2 regions of the Streptomyces sp. NBC_01268 genome follow, and region 2 is predicted to be linked to the other one. Evidence: riboswitches for the same ligand, from Rfam matches in the RefSeq annotation. Region 2 holds a riboswitch; the other holds the start of a gene.
The links. Region 2 has a riboswitch for cobalamin ahead of OG309_RS25030 (ribonucleoside-diphosphate reductase subunit alpha). Riboswitches for the same ligand answer to the same signal wherever they lie in the genome.
Positions count from the first base shown of each region.

Region 1: it holds a riboswitch for cobalamin, as region 2 does, so the genes downstream of both, OG309_RS08820 (cobalamin biosynthesis protein) here and OG309_RS25030 (ribonucleoside-diphosphate reductase subunit alpha) in region 2, are expected to answer to the same signal.

Region 1 is NZ_CP108454.1:2,025,218-2,032,068, reverse strand. Features, by position in the region: gene cobO (cob(I)yrinic acid a,c-diamide adenosyltransferase) at 1-137, opposite strand, end outside; gene OG309_RS08830 (putative cobaltochelatase) at 137-2,203, opposite strand; gene OG309_RS08825 (cobyric acid synthase) at 2,262-3,770, opposite strand; gene OG309_RS08820 (cobalamin biosynthesis protein) at 3,767-4,759, opposite strand; adenosylcobalamin (AdoCbl) riboswitch at 4,813-4,887, opposite strand; gene OG309_RS08815 (hypothetical protein) at 5,068-5,289, opposite strand; gene OG309_RS08810 (inorganic phosphate transporter) at 5,306-6,583, opposite strand.
Region 2 is NZ_CP108454.1:5,531,236-5,538,086, forward strand. Features, by position in the region: gene OG309_RS25030 (ribonucleoside-diphosphate reductase subunit alpha) at 1-1,727, opposite strand, end outside; cobalamin riboswitch at 1,856-1,980, opposite strand; gene OG309_RS25035 (GNAT family N-acetyltransferase) at 2,039-2,554, opposite strand; gene mctP (monocarboxylate uptake permease MctP) at 2,642-4,267, opposite strand; gene OG309_RS25045 (DUF3311 domain-containing protein) at 4,264-4,518, opposite strand; gene OG309_RS25050 (GntR family transcriptional regulator) at 4,622-5,386, opposite strand; gene OG309_RS25055 (extracellular solute-binding protein) at 5,679-6,851, shown strand, end outside.

The DNA.
Region 1 (6,851 bases), 3.5 Mb from region 2:
GCGCGCAGCGCCATGCCGAACGCGGCGGTCGACTTCCCCTTGCCGACGCCCGTGTGCACCATGACGAGTGCGCGGTTGCGGCGCTGGCGGGTGGTGAGACCGTCGTCGGGAACGACGGTCGGCTGTCCCTGTGGCATCAGGCGGCCCTCCTGGCAGAGCGGTTGTCCTGTACGTCCCTCACGTCCCTGACGAGGCCCGCGATCGCGTCCGCGCGCAGCTCGTCCAGGGTGACGGCGGTGCCGCCGAGTTCACGGGCGAGGTTCCCGGCGAGGCCCAGCCGCACCGGTCCGGTCTCGCAGTCCACGACGACGCTCGCCGTGCCGTCGGCGGCGTGCAGCCGCGCGGCACGGGCGGCGAGCGCCAGCGGATCGGCGCCGCCGCCGGTCGCGCGGCCGTCGGTGACGACCACGAGCAGCGGGCGGCGCGAGGGGTCCCGCAGGCGCTCGACGCGCAGCACGTCGTGCGCCTTGAGCAGCCCGGCCGACAGCGGCGTGCGGCCGCCCGTCGGGAGCTGTTCGAGCCGGGTGGCGGCCGCGTCCACCGACGAGGTCGGCGGCAGCGCGAGCTCCGCGTCACGGCCCCGGAAGGTGATCAGGCCGACCTTGTCGCGCCGCTGGTAGGCGTCGAGCAGCAGGGACAGCACGGCGCCCTTCACCGCGCCCATCCGCTGCCGGGCCGCCATCGAACCGGAGGCGTCCACGGCGAACAGCACCAGGTTGCCCTCGCGGCCCTCGCGGGTCGCCTGCCGCAGGTCGTCCCGGCGCACCACCAGGCCGGGGCCGCTGCGCCCACGGGCCTTCTGGTGCGGGGCGGCGGCGTGCACGGTGGCGGCCAGGTGCAGCTTGGTCAGCGCGCCCCGGGGACGGGTGGCGCCGGTGGTGCGGCCGTGCTCGGTGCGGGCCCGGGAGCGGCGCCCGGAGGCCCCCTCGCCGAGGCCGGGCACGCTCAGCATCTTGGTGCGGAAGGGCTCGGCGGCCCGGACGGCCGCGCGTTCACCCGCACCGGGACCGGAGGCCGGGCCGGAACCGGCGCCGCTGTCCTGCGGCGCGGGGGCCGGGGCCTCCTCGGGCGCCCCGGACTCCTGCGGCGCGGGCCCGTCGCCCTGCGGCGGGATCCCCCCGCCCCCGCCACCGCCCCCGCCGGGACCGCCGTCGCCCGGGCCGTCCGGCTCGGGCTCGTCGTCCGGCGCCTCGCCCTTGAACCGGTCGAGGGTCTCGTCCAGCTTGTCCTCGTCGAGGCCGGGGGCGTCGAAGGGGTTGCGCCGCCGCCGGTGCGGGAGGGCCAGGAGCGCGGCCTGCCGCACGTCCTCCGAGGTCACCTCGGTCCGACCCGCCCAGGCCGCCAGCGCGGTCGCCGTACGGGCCATCACGATGTCGGCGCGCATGCCGTCGACCTCGAACGCGGCGCAGGTCGCGGCGATCTGCAGCAGCACCGCGTCACCGAGGGCCACCTGAGGCAGCAACTCCCGTGCGGCGACGATCCGTTCGCGCAGCGCCGCCTCCTCGCCGGCCCAGCGCGCGGCGAACGCGGCCGGGTCGTCCTCGTAGGCGAGCCGCCGCCGGACCACCTCGACCCGCTGCTCGGGCACGCGGGACGCGGCGACCTCCACGGTGAGCCCGAACCGGTCGAGCAACTGCGGCCGCAGCTCGCCCTCTTCGGGGTTCATCGTGCCGACGAGCAGGAAGCGGGCGGCATGCCGTACGGAGACGCCCTCGCGCTCGACGTACGAGGAGCCCATCGCCGCCGCGTCGAGCAGCAGGTCGATCAGATGGTCGTGGAGCAGGTTGACCTCGTCGACGTAGAGGATGCCCCGGTGCGCGTCGGCCAGCAGGCCCGGCTCGAAGGCCTTCACGCCCTCGGCGAGCGCCCGCTCGATGTCGAGCGCGCCGACCAGTCGGTCCTCGGAGGCGCCGACGGGCAGCTCGACCATGCGCGCGGGCCGTTCGTCGCCGCCCGCGGCCTCGTGCGGCCCGTCCGGGCAGCCGGGGTCGGGCGCGCCCGGGTCGCAGCTGAAGCGGCAGCCCGCGACCACGGGCACGGCCGGCAGCAGCTCGGCGAGCGCGCGCACGGCGGTCGACTTGGCGGTGCCCTTCTCGCCGCGGACGAGCACACCGCCCACGGCCGGGCTGACGGCGTTCAGCAGCAGCGCGAGCCGCAGGTCGTCCATGCCGACGACGGCGGTGAACGGATAGCGGGTGCTCATCGGGTGGTCACTCCTTCGAGTCGTACGGAGGTCGGGGCGGGCGGTGCGGGCGCGGCGGTCACGGCGCCCCCGGCGGCACGAACGGCAGCCCCGCCGGGGCGCCCTCCTCGATGAGCCGCAGCAGCGCGTCCGTGTCGGCGTGCTCCTCGATCAGGTCGCCCAGCCGGTCCAGCTGCTCCTCGCGGAGCGCGCCGAACGAGGTGTCCGGGGCCGGGACGAAGCGGCGGCCGGAGGCGGCGGCGACCTCGCGCAGGAAGGCCCTGCGGAAGCCGTCGCTCTCCAGCGAGCCGTGCCAGTGGGTGCCCCACACCGCACCGACCCGGCAGCCGTCGAGGAACGGCTCGCCGCCCTCGACGGTGGCGACGCCGTGGTGGATCTCGTACCCCTCGACCCGTTCGCCGAGCGCCTCGCCGACCGGCCGGGCCAGGGTCTTCTCGACGCCGAAGCGCACCCGCACGGGCAGCAGCCCGAGCCCGTCGACCACGCCGGCCCTCGACTCCACCTCGTCCTCGATCCGCTGGCCGAGCGCCTGGAAGCCGCCGCAGATGCCGAGCACCGGGCGCCCCTCGGCGGCGCGCCGGGCCAGCGCGTCGGCCAGGCCGCGTTCCCGCAGCCAGGCGAGGGCCTTGACGGTGCCGCGGGTGCCGGGCACGACGACCAGGTCCGCGTCGACGAGCTCCTCGGGCCGGTCCACGAACCGGACCACGACGCCCGGCTCGGCGGCCAGCGCGTCCACGTCGGTGAAGTTGGACATCAGCGGGACGGCGCAGACGGCGACCCGCAGCACGTCGGCGCCGACCGGCGGCGCCACCACCGACTCGCGGACGGTGCCCCGCAGCGAGACCCGCAGGCCGTCCTCCTCGTCGATGCCGAGCCCGTGCGCGTACGGCAGGACACCGAGGGCGCGGCGTCCGGTGAGCCCGTGGAGCATGTCGAGACCGGGCTCGAGGAGCGTCACGTCGCCCCGGAACTTGTTCACCAGATAGCCGGCGACGAGCGCCTGGTCCTCGGGTGCGAGCAGCGCCGTCGTGCCGAAGAACTGGGCGAACACCCCGCCCCGGTCGATGTCGCCGACGACCACGACGGGCAGCTTCGCGGCCCGCGCGATGCCCATGTTCACGATGTCCGTGCGCCGCAGGTTGATCTCGGCCGGGCTGCCCGCCCCCTCGCAGATCACGGCGTCATACGTGCCCCGCAGTTCCTCCAGGCACGCCATCACGGGCTCGAAGAGCGTCGCCTGGCGCCCGCCGTGGTAGCCGCGGGCGCTCATCTCGCCGACCGGCTTCCCCATGAGCACGACCTGGCTGGAGCGGTCGCTGCCGGGCTTCAGGAGCACCGGGTTCATCAGCGCGGTGGGCTCGACGCGGGCGGCCTGCGCCTGCATGGCCTGGGCGCGGCCGATCTCGGCGCCCTCCCGGGTGACGAAGGAGTTCAGGGACATGTTCTGCCCCTTGAACGGCGCGACCTTGACGCCCTGCCGGACCAGCCAGCGGCAGATGCCGGCCGTGACGACGCTCTTGCCCGCGTCGGACGTGGTCCCGGCGACCAGCAGCCCCCCACCCCTCATGCGTTCCTCCGCTTCAGCGCGCTCGCGATCATCCGGCCGCCGACACAGGCGGCCAGGGTCAGTCCGGTCACCCGGCGGGACAGGCGTACCGCCCGGTCGATGTCGGCGACCTCGACGGGCCGCCCCGCCCCGTTGAGGACGGGCCGGTGCTCGATCCGGCCGCCGTACGCCAGCGTCCCGCCGAGCCGTACGCCGAGCGCGCCCGCGAAGGAGGCCTCCACGGGGCCCGCGTTGGGGCTGGGGTGCTTCGCCGCGTCGGCGCGCCAGGCCCGGGCCGCGCCGCGCGGGTTCCCGCCGGCGACGGTGGCGAGGACGGCGGTGAGCCGGGCGCCCGGCCAGCCGGCGAGGTCGTCGAGCCGGGCCGAGGCCCAGCCGAAGCGGCGGTACTTCGGTGACTTGTGGCCGACCATCGCGTCCAGGGTGTTGACCGCCCGGAAGCCGACCAGGCCGGGCACGCCCGCGACGGCGCCCCAGAACAGGGCGCCCACGACGGCGTCGGAGGTGTTCTCGGCGACCGACTCGACGACCGCGCGGGCCATCGCGGGACCGTCCAGGGAGTGCGGGTCGCGCCCGCACAGGTGCGGCAGGCGCTCCCGGGCGACCTCCAGGTCCCCGGCCGCGAGCGCCCCGCCGATCGCGCGGGCCTCGCGGCCCAGGGTCGTACCGCCGACGACGGCCCACACGGAGGCGGCGGTCAGGGCGACGGTGGCGGCGCGGCTGCCCCGTACCGTACGGGCGGCCAGGGCGCCGAGCGCCATGGTGGAGCCGGCGCAGACGGCGGTGTGCAGGGCGCCCCAGCCGCGGTGGTCGCGCAGCAGGCGCTCCTCGACCGCGCCGGCGGCCCGGCCGAAGGCGGCGACGGGATGGCCGCGGCGGGGGTCGCCCGCGAGCAGGTCGACGGCGAGGCCGGCGGCCGCTCCGTACGCGAAGACTCGGGTGGCACCGGAGGCGCCGGTGGTACCGGGAAAGCTGAGGCCGCGGCCGGGCATGGCGCTCTGTCCTCACTCAGGGTCCGCGCCCTGGATCGACGTGACCGGCGGCGAGAGTTCCTGACTCCCGGCCCCGGGGGGCCGGTCACAGTGGCGGGACCGCGCCGGATTCGCACCGGACTTCCTCTACTGCCGCCGTAATGGCCCCGGCAGTCCACCACGCTGCGCGAACAGCCGTCAACTCACCCTTGACCTGCGTCGGGTCACTGTGCGGAGCGCCACAGACACGACGGCCGGGCGGTCCGCACCCGTGGTGCGGACCGCCCGGCCGTCGTGCCCGTGCGTCGGACGACGCTCGGTGGAGCGCGTCAGATGACGATCAGGTAGATGCCGTACGCCACGGCCGCCGCGCACAGGGCGAAGCAGGCGTAGGCGCCGGTGCGGGCCAGGCCGGCGGAGCCGCCGCTCGCGGCCGCCTCCTCCTGCTTGGAGAGGCCCATGACACCGAGGGTGAAGAGGCCCACCAGGGCGACGGTCGCCACGAGGCTGACTCCGAAGACGGAGCCGAGGGCTGCCCAGTCGATCTTCATGCTTGGTTCCAGTTCCTTAGACCGCGGCGGCGGGGGCCGGGGGAGCGGCCGGGTCCGTGGGGCCCGGGGTGGGGATGGTGGTCTTCAGGTCCGTGTCCGCGACGGCGGCGACGGAGCCGGCCGGCGGCGGCGGGGTGACGGCCGCGATGGCGGTGGTCACGACGCCGGCGGGCTCGGCGGGGGCGGCGTCGAGGTCGTCGGCCGTGACGTTGTTGTGGTCGACCGGCTTGCGACGGGACAGCGACCAGATGACACCGGAACCGGCGACCAGCAGGACCGCGACGGCGGCGATGCCCCAGGGGCCCTGCTTGGTGAGGAACTCGGCACCGGCGCCGACCACGCCCGCGGCGGGCAGGGTCAGACCCCAGGCGACGAACATCCGGGTGGCGGTCGACCAGCGGACGACACCGCCCTTGCGGCCGAGGCCGGCGCCCATCACGGCACCCGAGCAGGACTGGGTGGTGGAGAGCGAGAAGCCCAGGTGGGAGGAGGCCAGGATGACCGTGGCGGCGCTGGTCTGGGCGGCGAAGCCCTGCTGCGGCTGGAGGTCGGTGAGGCCCTTGCCCATGGTGCGGATGATGCGCCAGCCGCCGAGGTAGGTGCCGAGCGCGATCGCCACACCGGCGGCGACGATGACCCACATCGGAGGGTTGGAGCCGGGGGCGAGGACGCCGCCGGTGACCAGGGCGAGGGTGATGATGCCCATCGTCTTCTGGGCGTCGTTGGTGCCGTGCGCGAGCGAGACCAGACCGGCGGAGGCGATCTGGCCGGCCCGGTAGCCCTTGGCGGTGGCCTTCGTCTCGGCCTTCGCGCCGATGCGGTAGGTCAGCCGGGTGGCGACCATCGCGGCGAGACCGGCGACGATCGGGGCGGCGACGGCGGGGATCAGGACCTTGGTGACGATGGTCGGTCCGTTGACCGCGCCCCAGCCGGCCGACATCACGGCGGCGCCGATGAGGCCGCCGAACAGGGCGTGGGAGGAGCTGGACGGCAGACCGAGCAGCCAGGTCAGCAGGTTCCACAGGATGGCGCCGACGAGCGCCGCGAAGATCACTTCTGTACGAATGCCCTCTTCGTTGATGATCCCGCCGGAGATCGTCTTGGCGACCTCCACGGACAGGAACGCGCCGACGAGGTTCAGCACGGCGGACATGGCCACCGCCGTCTTGGGCTTGAGAGCACCGGTCGAGATGGTCGTCGCCATCGCGTTGGCGGTGTCGTGGAAACCGTTCGTGAAATCGAACACGAGAGCTGTCACGACCACAATCGCGAGCAGCAGCGTGATGTGTTCCATTTACCCAGGCAATCGTTTGACGTCAGTGGCTCGTCGAACGTACGCAACCTGGGTGAACGGAAGATGAACTGGATCGGGCTGTGTGGTGTCCCCAACCGGGGTCCCGGCATTCCATTTCCGCCCCCGGAACCGTCCCGGACCGCCCGGCTGTCCACCATGCGGTCAGGGTGCGACCCGGGGTAAGCCCTGCCGTACCAGGACGCATGCGACTCCCACCCCTTCCACCCCTCTCCACCCGTTCCGTCCCATGGACCCCTCACGGCCCGCC
Region 2 (6,851 bases):
TGGTCCGGGTGCAGCACACCGCGGGCCGTGCGGGTCTTGTCCCAGGCGGGCAGCGGGCCGTTGCGCTCGGCGAGGTCGGCGGAGGCCTCGTACGCGGCCAGCATGATCCGCTCGGCGATCCGGGTGGACAGCGCGCGGGCCTCGGCCGAGTCGAAGGGCAGCTTCAGCTTGAAGAAGACGTCCTGGAGGCCCATCGCGCCCAGGCCCACCGGACGCCAGCGGGCGTTGGAGCGGCCGGCCTGCTCGGTCGGGTAGAAGTTGATGTCGACGACCCGGTCGAGGAAGGTGACGGCGGTGCGCACGGTCTCGTCGAGCCGCGCCCAGTCGATCTGCCCGCCGTCGGCTCCTTCCCGGACGAAGGCGCCGAGGTTGACCGAGCCGAGGTTGCAGACGGCCGTCTCGCCGTCGTCGGTGACCTCGATGATCTCGGTGCAGAGGTTCGAGGAGTGGACGACGGAGCCCGGCTCGGCGGTCTGGTTGGCGGTCCGGTTGGAGGCGTCCTTGAAGGTCATCCAGCCGTTGCCGGTCTGCGCGAGGGTGCGCATCATCCGGCCGTACAGGTCACGGGCCGGCATGGACTTCTTGGCCAGGCCCGCCGCCTCCGCCTTGTGGTACGCGGCGTCGAACTCCTCGCCGTACAGGTCGACCAGCTCGGGCACGTCGGCCGGCGAGAAGAGCGACCACTCGGCGTCCGCGTTGACCCGGCGCATGAACTCGTCCGGGATCCAGTGCGCCAGGTTCAGGTTGTGCGTACGGCGGGCGTCCTCGCCGGTGTTGTCGCGGAGCTCCAGGAACTCCTCGATGTCCGCGTGCCAGGTCTCCAGGTAGACCGCGGCGGCGCCCTTGCGGCGGCCGCCCTGGTTCACCGCGGCGACGGAGGCGTCCAGCGTCTTCAGGAACGGCACGATGCCGTTGGAGTGCCCGTTGGTGCCGCGGATCAGCGAACCCCGGGCGCGGATGCGGGAGTACGACAGGCCGATGCCGCCCGCGTGCTTCGACAGGCGCGCGACCTGGTGGTAGCGGTCGTAGATGGAGTCCAGCTCGTCCTGCGGGGAGTCCAGCAGGTAGCAGGAGGACATCTGCGGGTGGCGGGTGCCGGAGTTGAAGAGCGTGGGGGAGGAGGGCAGGTAGTCGAGCCGGCTCATCAGCCCGTACAGCGCCGCCACCTCGTCCACGGCGCGCACCGACTCGTCCTCGGCCAGACCGCACGCGACGCGCAGCATGAAGTGCTGCGGGGTCTCGATGACCTGGCGGGTGATCGGGTGCCGCAGCAGGTAGCGGGAGTAGAGGGTGCGCAGGCCGAAGTAGCCGAAGCGGTCGTCACCGGCCGCGTCGATCAGCGCGTCGAGGCGCGCGGTGTGCGTGGCGACGAACGCGGCCGTGCGGTCGGCGATCAGGCCCTCGCGGTGGCCGACGGCGACGGAGGCCGAGAAGGAGAGCGCGCCCTGGCCCGCCGCCTCGTCGGTGATGGTGAGGGTGAGCAGCCGGGCGGCGAGCCGGGAGTACGCCGGGTCCTCGGCGATGAGTCCGGCGGCGGCCTCGGTGGCCAGCTCGCGCAGCTCCGCCTCGTCCGAACCGGCGCTGCGGCCGCGCAGGGCGGCGGCGGCGACCTTGCCGGGGTCGGTGTCCGGGAGGTCGGCGGTGAGATCGGTCAGGACCCGCAGCAGCACGGTGCCGGGGCCGTCGGTCTCGATCGCTGCGGCCGGATCGGCGGGCGCGATGGTCACGTGGGGGCTCTCCCTCGCTCGGCTCGGAGCCAGGACGGGAGGCGGGAACGGGCGGCCGTACGCACGGCGGCGCCGCGTCCACCGGCCCACTCCGCGAGGCCCGGACGTCTGTGGCACCCGGAACGGACGGACCGGGCGCGCTGTCGGCAGGTCTTCGGACTCACCCTGGGCGCGAAAGCGCGCAAAACACACCGTTGCGGGACAGTTCCGGATTTCCACCGGATTCCCCTGCGGCGACAGCGAGGACGAGCATACATGTGGGGGGCGCCGCTCGCGGCACCCCCCACATGTTGTGTCGGTCGGAGTGGAGCTCAGAGCTCCAGAACGTAGGTGAAGAGCGTGAAGTCCAGCCCCTGGACGGGATTCCAGTCCCGCTCGGGGGAGCGTACGAAGCCCAGTCGCTCATAGACACGGTGGGCGGTGGTCATCGTCCGCTGGGTGGAGAGCACGATCCGCGCGCACCCCTCGACGGCCCGCGCCCGGTCCACACAGGCCCGCACGAGGGCCTCCCCGACGCCCCGGCCGCGCGCCGCGTGCGCGACCGCCAGCATGCGGAACTCGGCCTCGCCCTCCCGGGCGATGTCGGCCCACTCGGCGCCGCCGGCGGTGAAGGTCACCCCGCCGAGGACCGTGCCGGCCGCGTCCGTGGTGTCGACGGCCACGAGCACCTCGGCCTCGGCGTCGCGCCTGGCAACGTCCCGCAGCAGGTGCAGGTACGCGTCGTCCTCGCCGAAGCTGAGGAACCCGTCGTCGAGATAGGCCCGCGCGGTGATCTCGCCGAGGGCCGCGTACTCCTCGGGCCGTACCGCCCTGATCGTGAAGTCCATGCACGGCAGTCTGCCCCCCGGCGCGGCTCCGCCCGCCCCGGATGACCGGAGGCGGGCGGAGACGGTGGAGCCGACGGCCCGCGGGGCTCAGTGCCCGGCGGTCCCGACCTTCGGCAGCTCGGTGGCGACACCCGCGTCGCCGGCGTCCGCCGTGTAGTCCTCGGGCGAGGTCTCGTCGACGCCGTCGGGCGCCTTGAGCGCCTTCAGGACGAAGGTGAGGACCACGGTGACGACCAGGTTGAGCACGAAGGCGGTGAGGCCGATGTAGCCGATCTCGCCGATGCCGGGGATCTCGGCCGAGGAGCCGCCGAAGTGCTTCTGGGTGGGGCTGGCCACGCCGTACGCGGCGGCGGTGCCGTAGACCATGCCGACGGCCCAGCCGGCGAGCAGCGCCCAGCGGTGGAACCAGCGGGTGAACAGGCCGCCGACGAGGGCGGGGAAGGTCTGCAGGATCCAGATGCCGCCGAGCAGCTGGAAGTTGATGGCGACGGTCTTGTCCATGGTGAGGACGAAGACCAGCGCGCCGACCTTCACCAGCAGCGAGACCAGCTTGGAGACCTTGGTCTCCTGCTCGGGCGTCGCGTTCGGCTTGAGGAAGTCCTTGTAGATGTTCCTCGTGAACAGGTTGGCCGCCGCGATCGACATGATCGCGGCCGGGACCAGGGCGCCGATGCCGATGGCGGCGAAGGCCACGCCCGCGAACCACGAGGGGAACATGTCCTCGAAGAGCTGCGGGATGGCGAGCTGCCCGTTGGTGACCTTCACGCCGGCGGCGATCGCCATGAAGCCGAGCAGCGCGAGCAGGCCCAGCATCAGCGAGTACAGCGGCAGGATCGTGGTGTTGCGGCGGATCACCTCGCGGCTCCTGGAGGAGAGCGTCGCGGTGATCGAGTGCGGGTACATGAAGAGCGCCAGCGCCGAGCCGAGGGCCAGCGTCGCGTACGTCCACTGGCCGGCCTCGCCGGGCACGAGCGCGCCCTTGGGCTTGCCGGTGGCCGGGTTGACCGTCTGGTAGGCCTCGCCCGCCTTGGCGAAGATCTCGTCGAAGCCGCCCAGCTTGATCGGGATGTAGATGATCGCCACCGCGATGACGATGTAGATCAGGGTGTCCTTGACGAAGGCGATGAGCGCCGGGGCGCGCAGACCGGAGGAGTACGTGTACGCCGCGAGGACGCCGAAGGCGATGAGCAGCGGCAGGTCCTTGACGAACCAGTTGGTGCCCTCGCCGCCGCCGACGCCCATCACGTCCAGGACGGCCTGGATGCCGACGAGCTGGAGGGCGATGTACGGCATGGTGGCGAGGATGCCGGTGACGGCGACCGCCAGCGACAGGCCCTTGGAGCCGAAGCGGCCGCGGACGAAGTCGGAGGTGGTGACGTAACCGTGCTTGTGGGACACCGACCACAGGCGGGGCAGGAAGGTGAAGATCAGCGGGTAGACCAGGATCGTGTACGGCACGGCGAAGAAGCCGGCCGCGCCCGCCGCGTAGATGGCCGCCGGGACGGCGACGAAGGTGTACGCGGTGTAGAGGTCGCCGCCGAGCAGGAACCAGGTGACCCAGGTGCCGAACGAACGGCCGCCCAGGCCCCATTCGTCGAGGCTGTTCTCGTTCTCGGCCTTGCGCCACTTGGCGGCCAGGAAGCCCATGACCGTGACGGCCAGGAAGAAGAAGACGAAGACGCCGAGCGCGACGCCGTTCACGCCGTCCTTCATCGCGCGTCACCTCCCTTGCGGGCGCGCTGGTCGCGCTTCCAGAGCTGGTACGCGAGCATCGTCAGTCCGGTGGAGACGACCACCCAGAGCATCTGGTACCAGTAGAAGAACGGGATGCCGATGAAGGTGGGGTCCACCTTCGCGTACGAGCTCACCCAGAGCATCGCCACGAACGGCGCGAGCAGGCAGAGCGCGATCACCACCCTCGATGGCGTGATGACCGGTTGTTTCCCTTGTGTCGCTTCTGACATGGTGAAACCGTCCCCTCACTGATCACCTCGTAAGACGGGGAAATCTAGGGGACGGTCTCGCTGTTAGGAACCCCTGTCCGTATAACGGATCGGCCGTGCCGGGTCAGCCGTTGGGACGCTGCAGTCGGGCGACGAACTTGTAGCGGTCGCCGCGGTAGACCGAACGCACCCATTCGACCGGTTCGCCCTGCGCGTCGAGGGAGTGCCGGGAGAGCATCAGCATCGGCAGGCCCACGTCCGTACCGAGCAGGCCGGCCTCGCGCGGGGTGGCCAGCGAGGTCTCGATGGTCTCCTCGGCCTCGGCCAGGTGCACGTCGTACACCTCGGCGAGGGCCGTGTAGAGCGAGGTGTACTTCACCAGCGAACGCCGCAGCGCCGGGAAGCGCTTCGCGGACAGGTGGGTGGTCTCGATGGCCATCGGCTCGCCGCTCGCCAGGCGCAGGCGCTCGATCCGCAGCACCCGGCCGCCGGCGGTGATGTCGAGCAGCCCGGCGAGGGTGTCGTCGGCCGTGACGTACCCGATGTCGAGGAGCTGCGAGGTGGGCTCCAGGCCCTGCGCGCGCATGTCCTCGGTGTACGAGGTGAGCTGGAGCGCCTGGGAGACCTTGGGCTTGGCCACGAAGGTGCCCTTGCCCTGGATCCGCTCCAGGCGGCCCTCGACCACCAGTTCCTGCAGTGCCTGGCGCACGGTGGTGCGCGAGGTGTCGAACTCGGCGGCGAGGGTGCGCTCGGGCGGGACCGGGGTGCCGGGCGGCAGGGTGTCCGTCATGTCGAGCAAGTGCCGCTTCAGTCGGTAGTACTTGGGCACGCGCGCGGTGCGGGTGGCGGCGCCGCCCTCTGTCTCCGTGCTGCCCGCGTCCGTGGCCATGGCCTGCCTTCCCGACTCCTGTGCTGCTGCCGTCACCGGCTCCTCCGTCTGTCGCGGCTCACATGGTGGCACGGACCGGTCACGGGTCGTCGCCCTCCCTCAGGTGTCGGTCCGATAACGGACCCGACTGCCCTTCTTATACACCCTTGACACCCCTAAAGGTCTAGGCCAAGCTCCGGGTACTGGTCTACACCATTAAAGACCAGGTCCCAGCCCCACGAGCATTACTCGACGTATGTCTGTATGTCTTCGCGCGGTGGGCAGGGGTTGCAGCATCCCTGAGGAGGGTGGCGTGAAGCGCAAGCTCATCGCGGCGATCGGCGTCGCGGGCATGATGGTCAGCATTGCCGCGTGTGGTGGCTCGGACGACAAGGGCGGGGCGAAGGCCGGCGGCGACGCCAAGGAGCTCACCGTCTGGCTGACGGTCGACGCCCAGAACAACTGGCCCGAGCTGGTCAAGGCCGCCGACGACGCGGTGACCAAGAAGCACCCGGGCATCAAGATCAAGCACGAGTACTACGGCTGGCCGGACAAGAACACCAAGCTGGACGCGGTGCTCGCCACGGACAAGGCCCCGGACGTTGTCGAGATGGGCAACTCCGAGATGATCAGCTACATGGCCAAGGGCGCCTTCGCCGAGGTCGACCCGTCGAAGTTCGAGAACTCCGACAAGTGGCTGGACGCCCTCAAGGACTCGGTCACCTACAACGGCAAGACCTACGGTGTCCCCTACTACGCCGGTGGCCGCGTGGGCACCTGGCGCAAGGACATCGCCGCCGAGGCGGGCGTCAAGGCCGCCCCGAAGACCTGGGCCGAGCTGACCGCGGCGCTCGACGCCATCCAGAAGAAGAAGGGCGACAAGTTCAGCGCCTGGTACCAGCCGTCGCCGGACTGGTACGCCGCGATGTCCTTCGTCTACGAGGCCGGCGGCTCCATCGCCAAGCAGGACGGCGAGACCTGGAAGTCGAACCTCTCCTCGGCCGAGTCCGTCAAGGGCCTCACCGAGTACAAGAACATCGTCGACAAGTACATGCACGGCGACAAGACGAAGGACGAGTCCGACCGTCCCGTCGTCTTCGGCCAGGGCAAGTCCGCGACGATCTTCGCCGCCGGCTGGGAGGGCGCCACCGCCGCCGACCCGAAGTCCGACAAGGTCGGCGGGCTGAAGGACAAGCTGGAGAACTTCGTCATGCCGGGCCCGTCCGGCAAGAACCTCCCGGTCTTCCTCGGCGGCTCGGACCTGGCCATCCCGGTCAAGTCCAAGGCCCAGGGCGTGGCCGGCGAGTGGATCGCCGCCTTCACCGGCGCCGAGGGCCAGAAGGGCCTCATCGCCAAGGGCAACCTGCCCAACAACAAGGCGGACCTCGCCCCGCTGAAGAACGACCCGGCCACCGCCGTCCCGGCGACCGCCGCCGAGTCCAGCTGGTTCGTGCCGACCGCTCCCGGCTGGGGCCAGGTCGAGAAG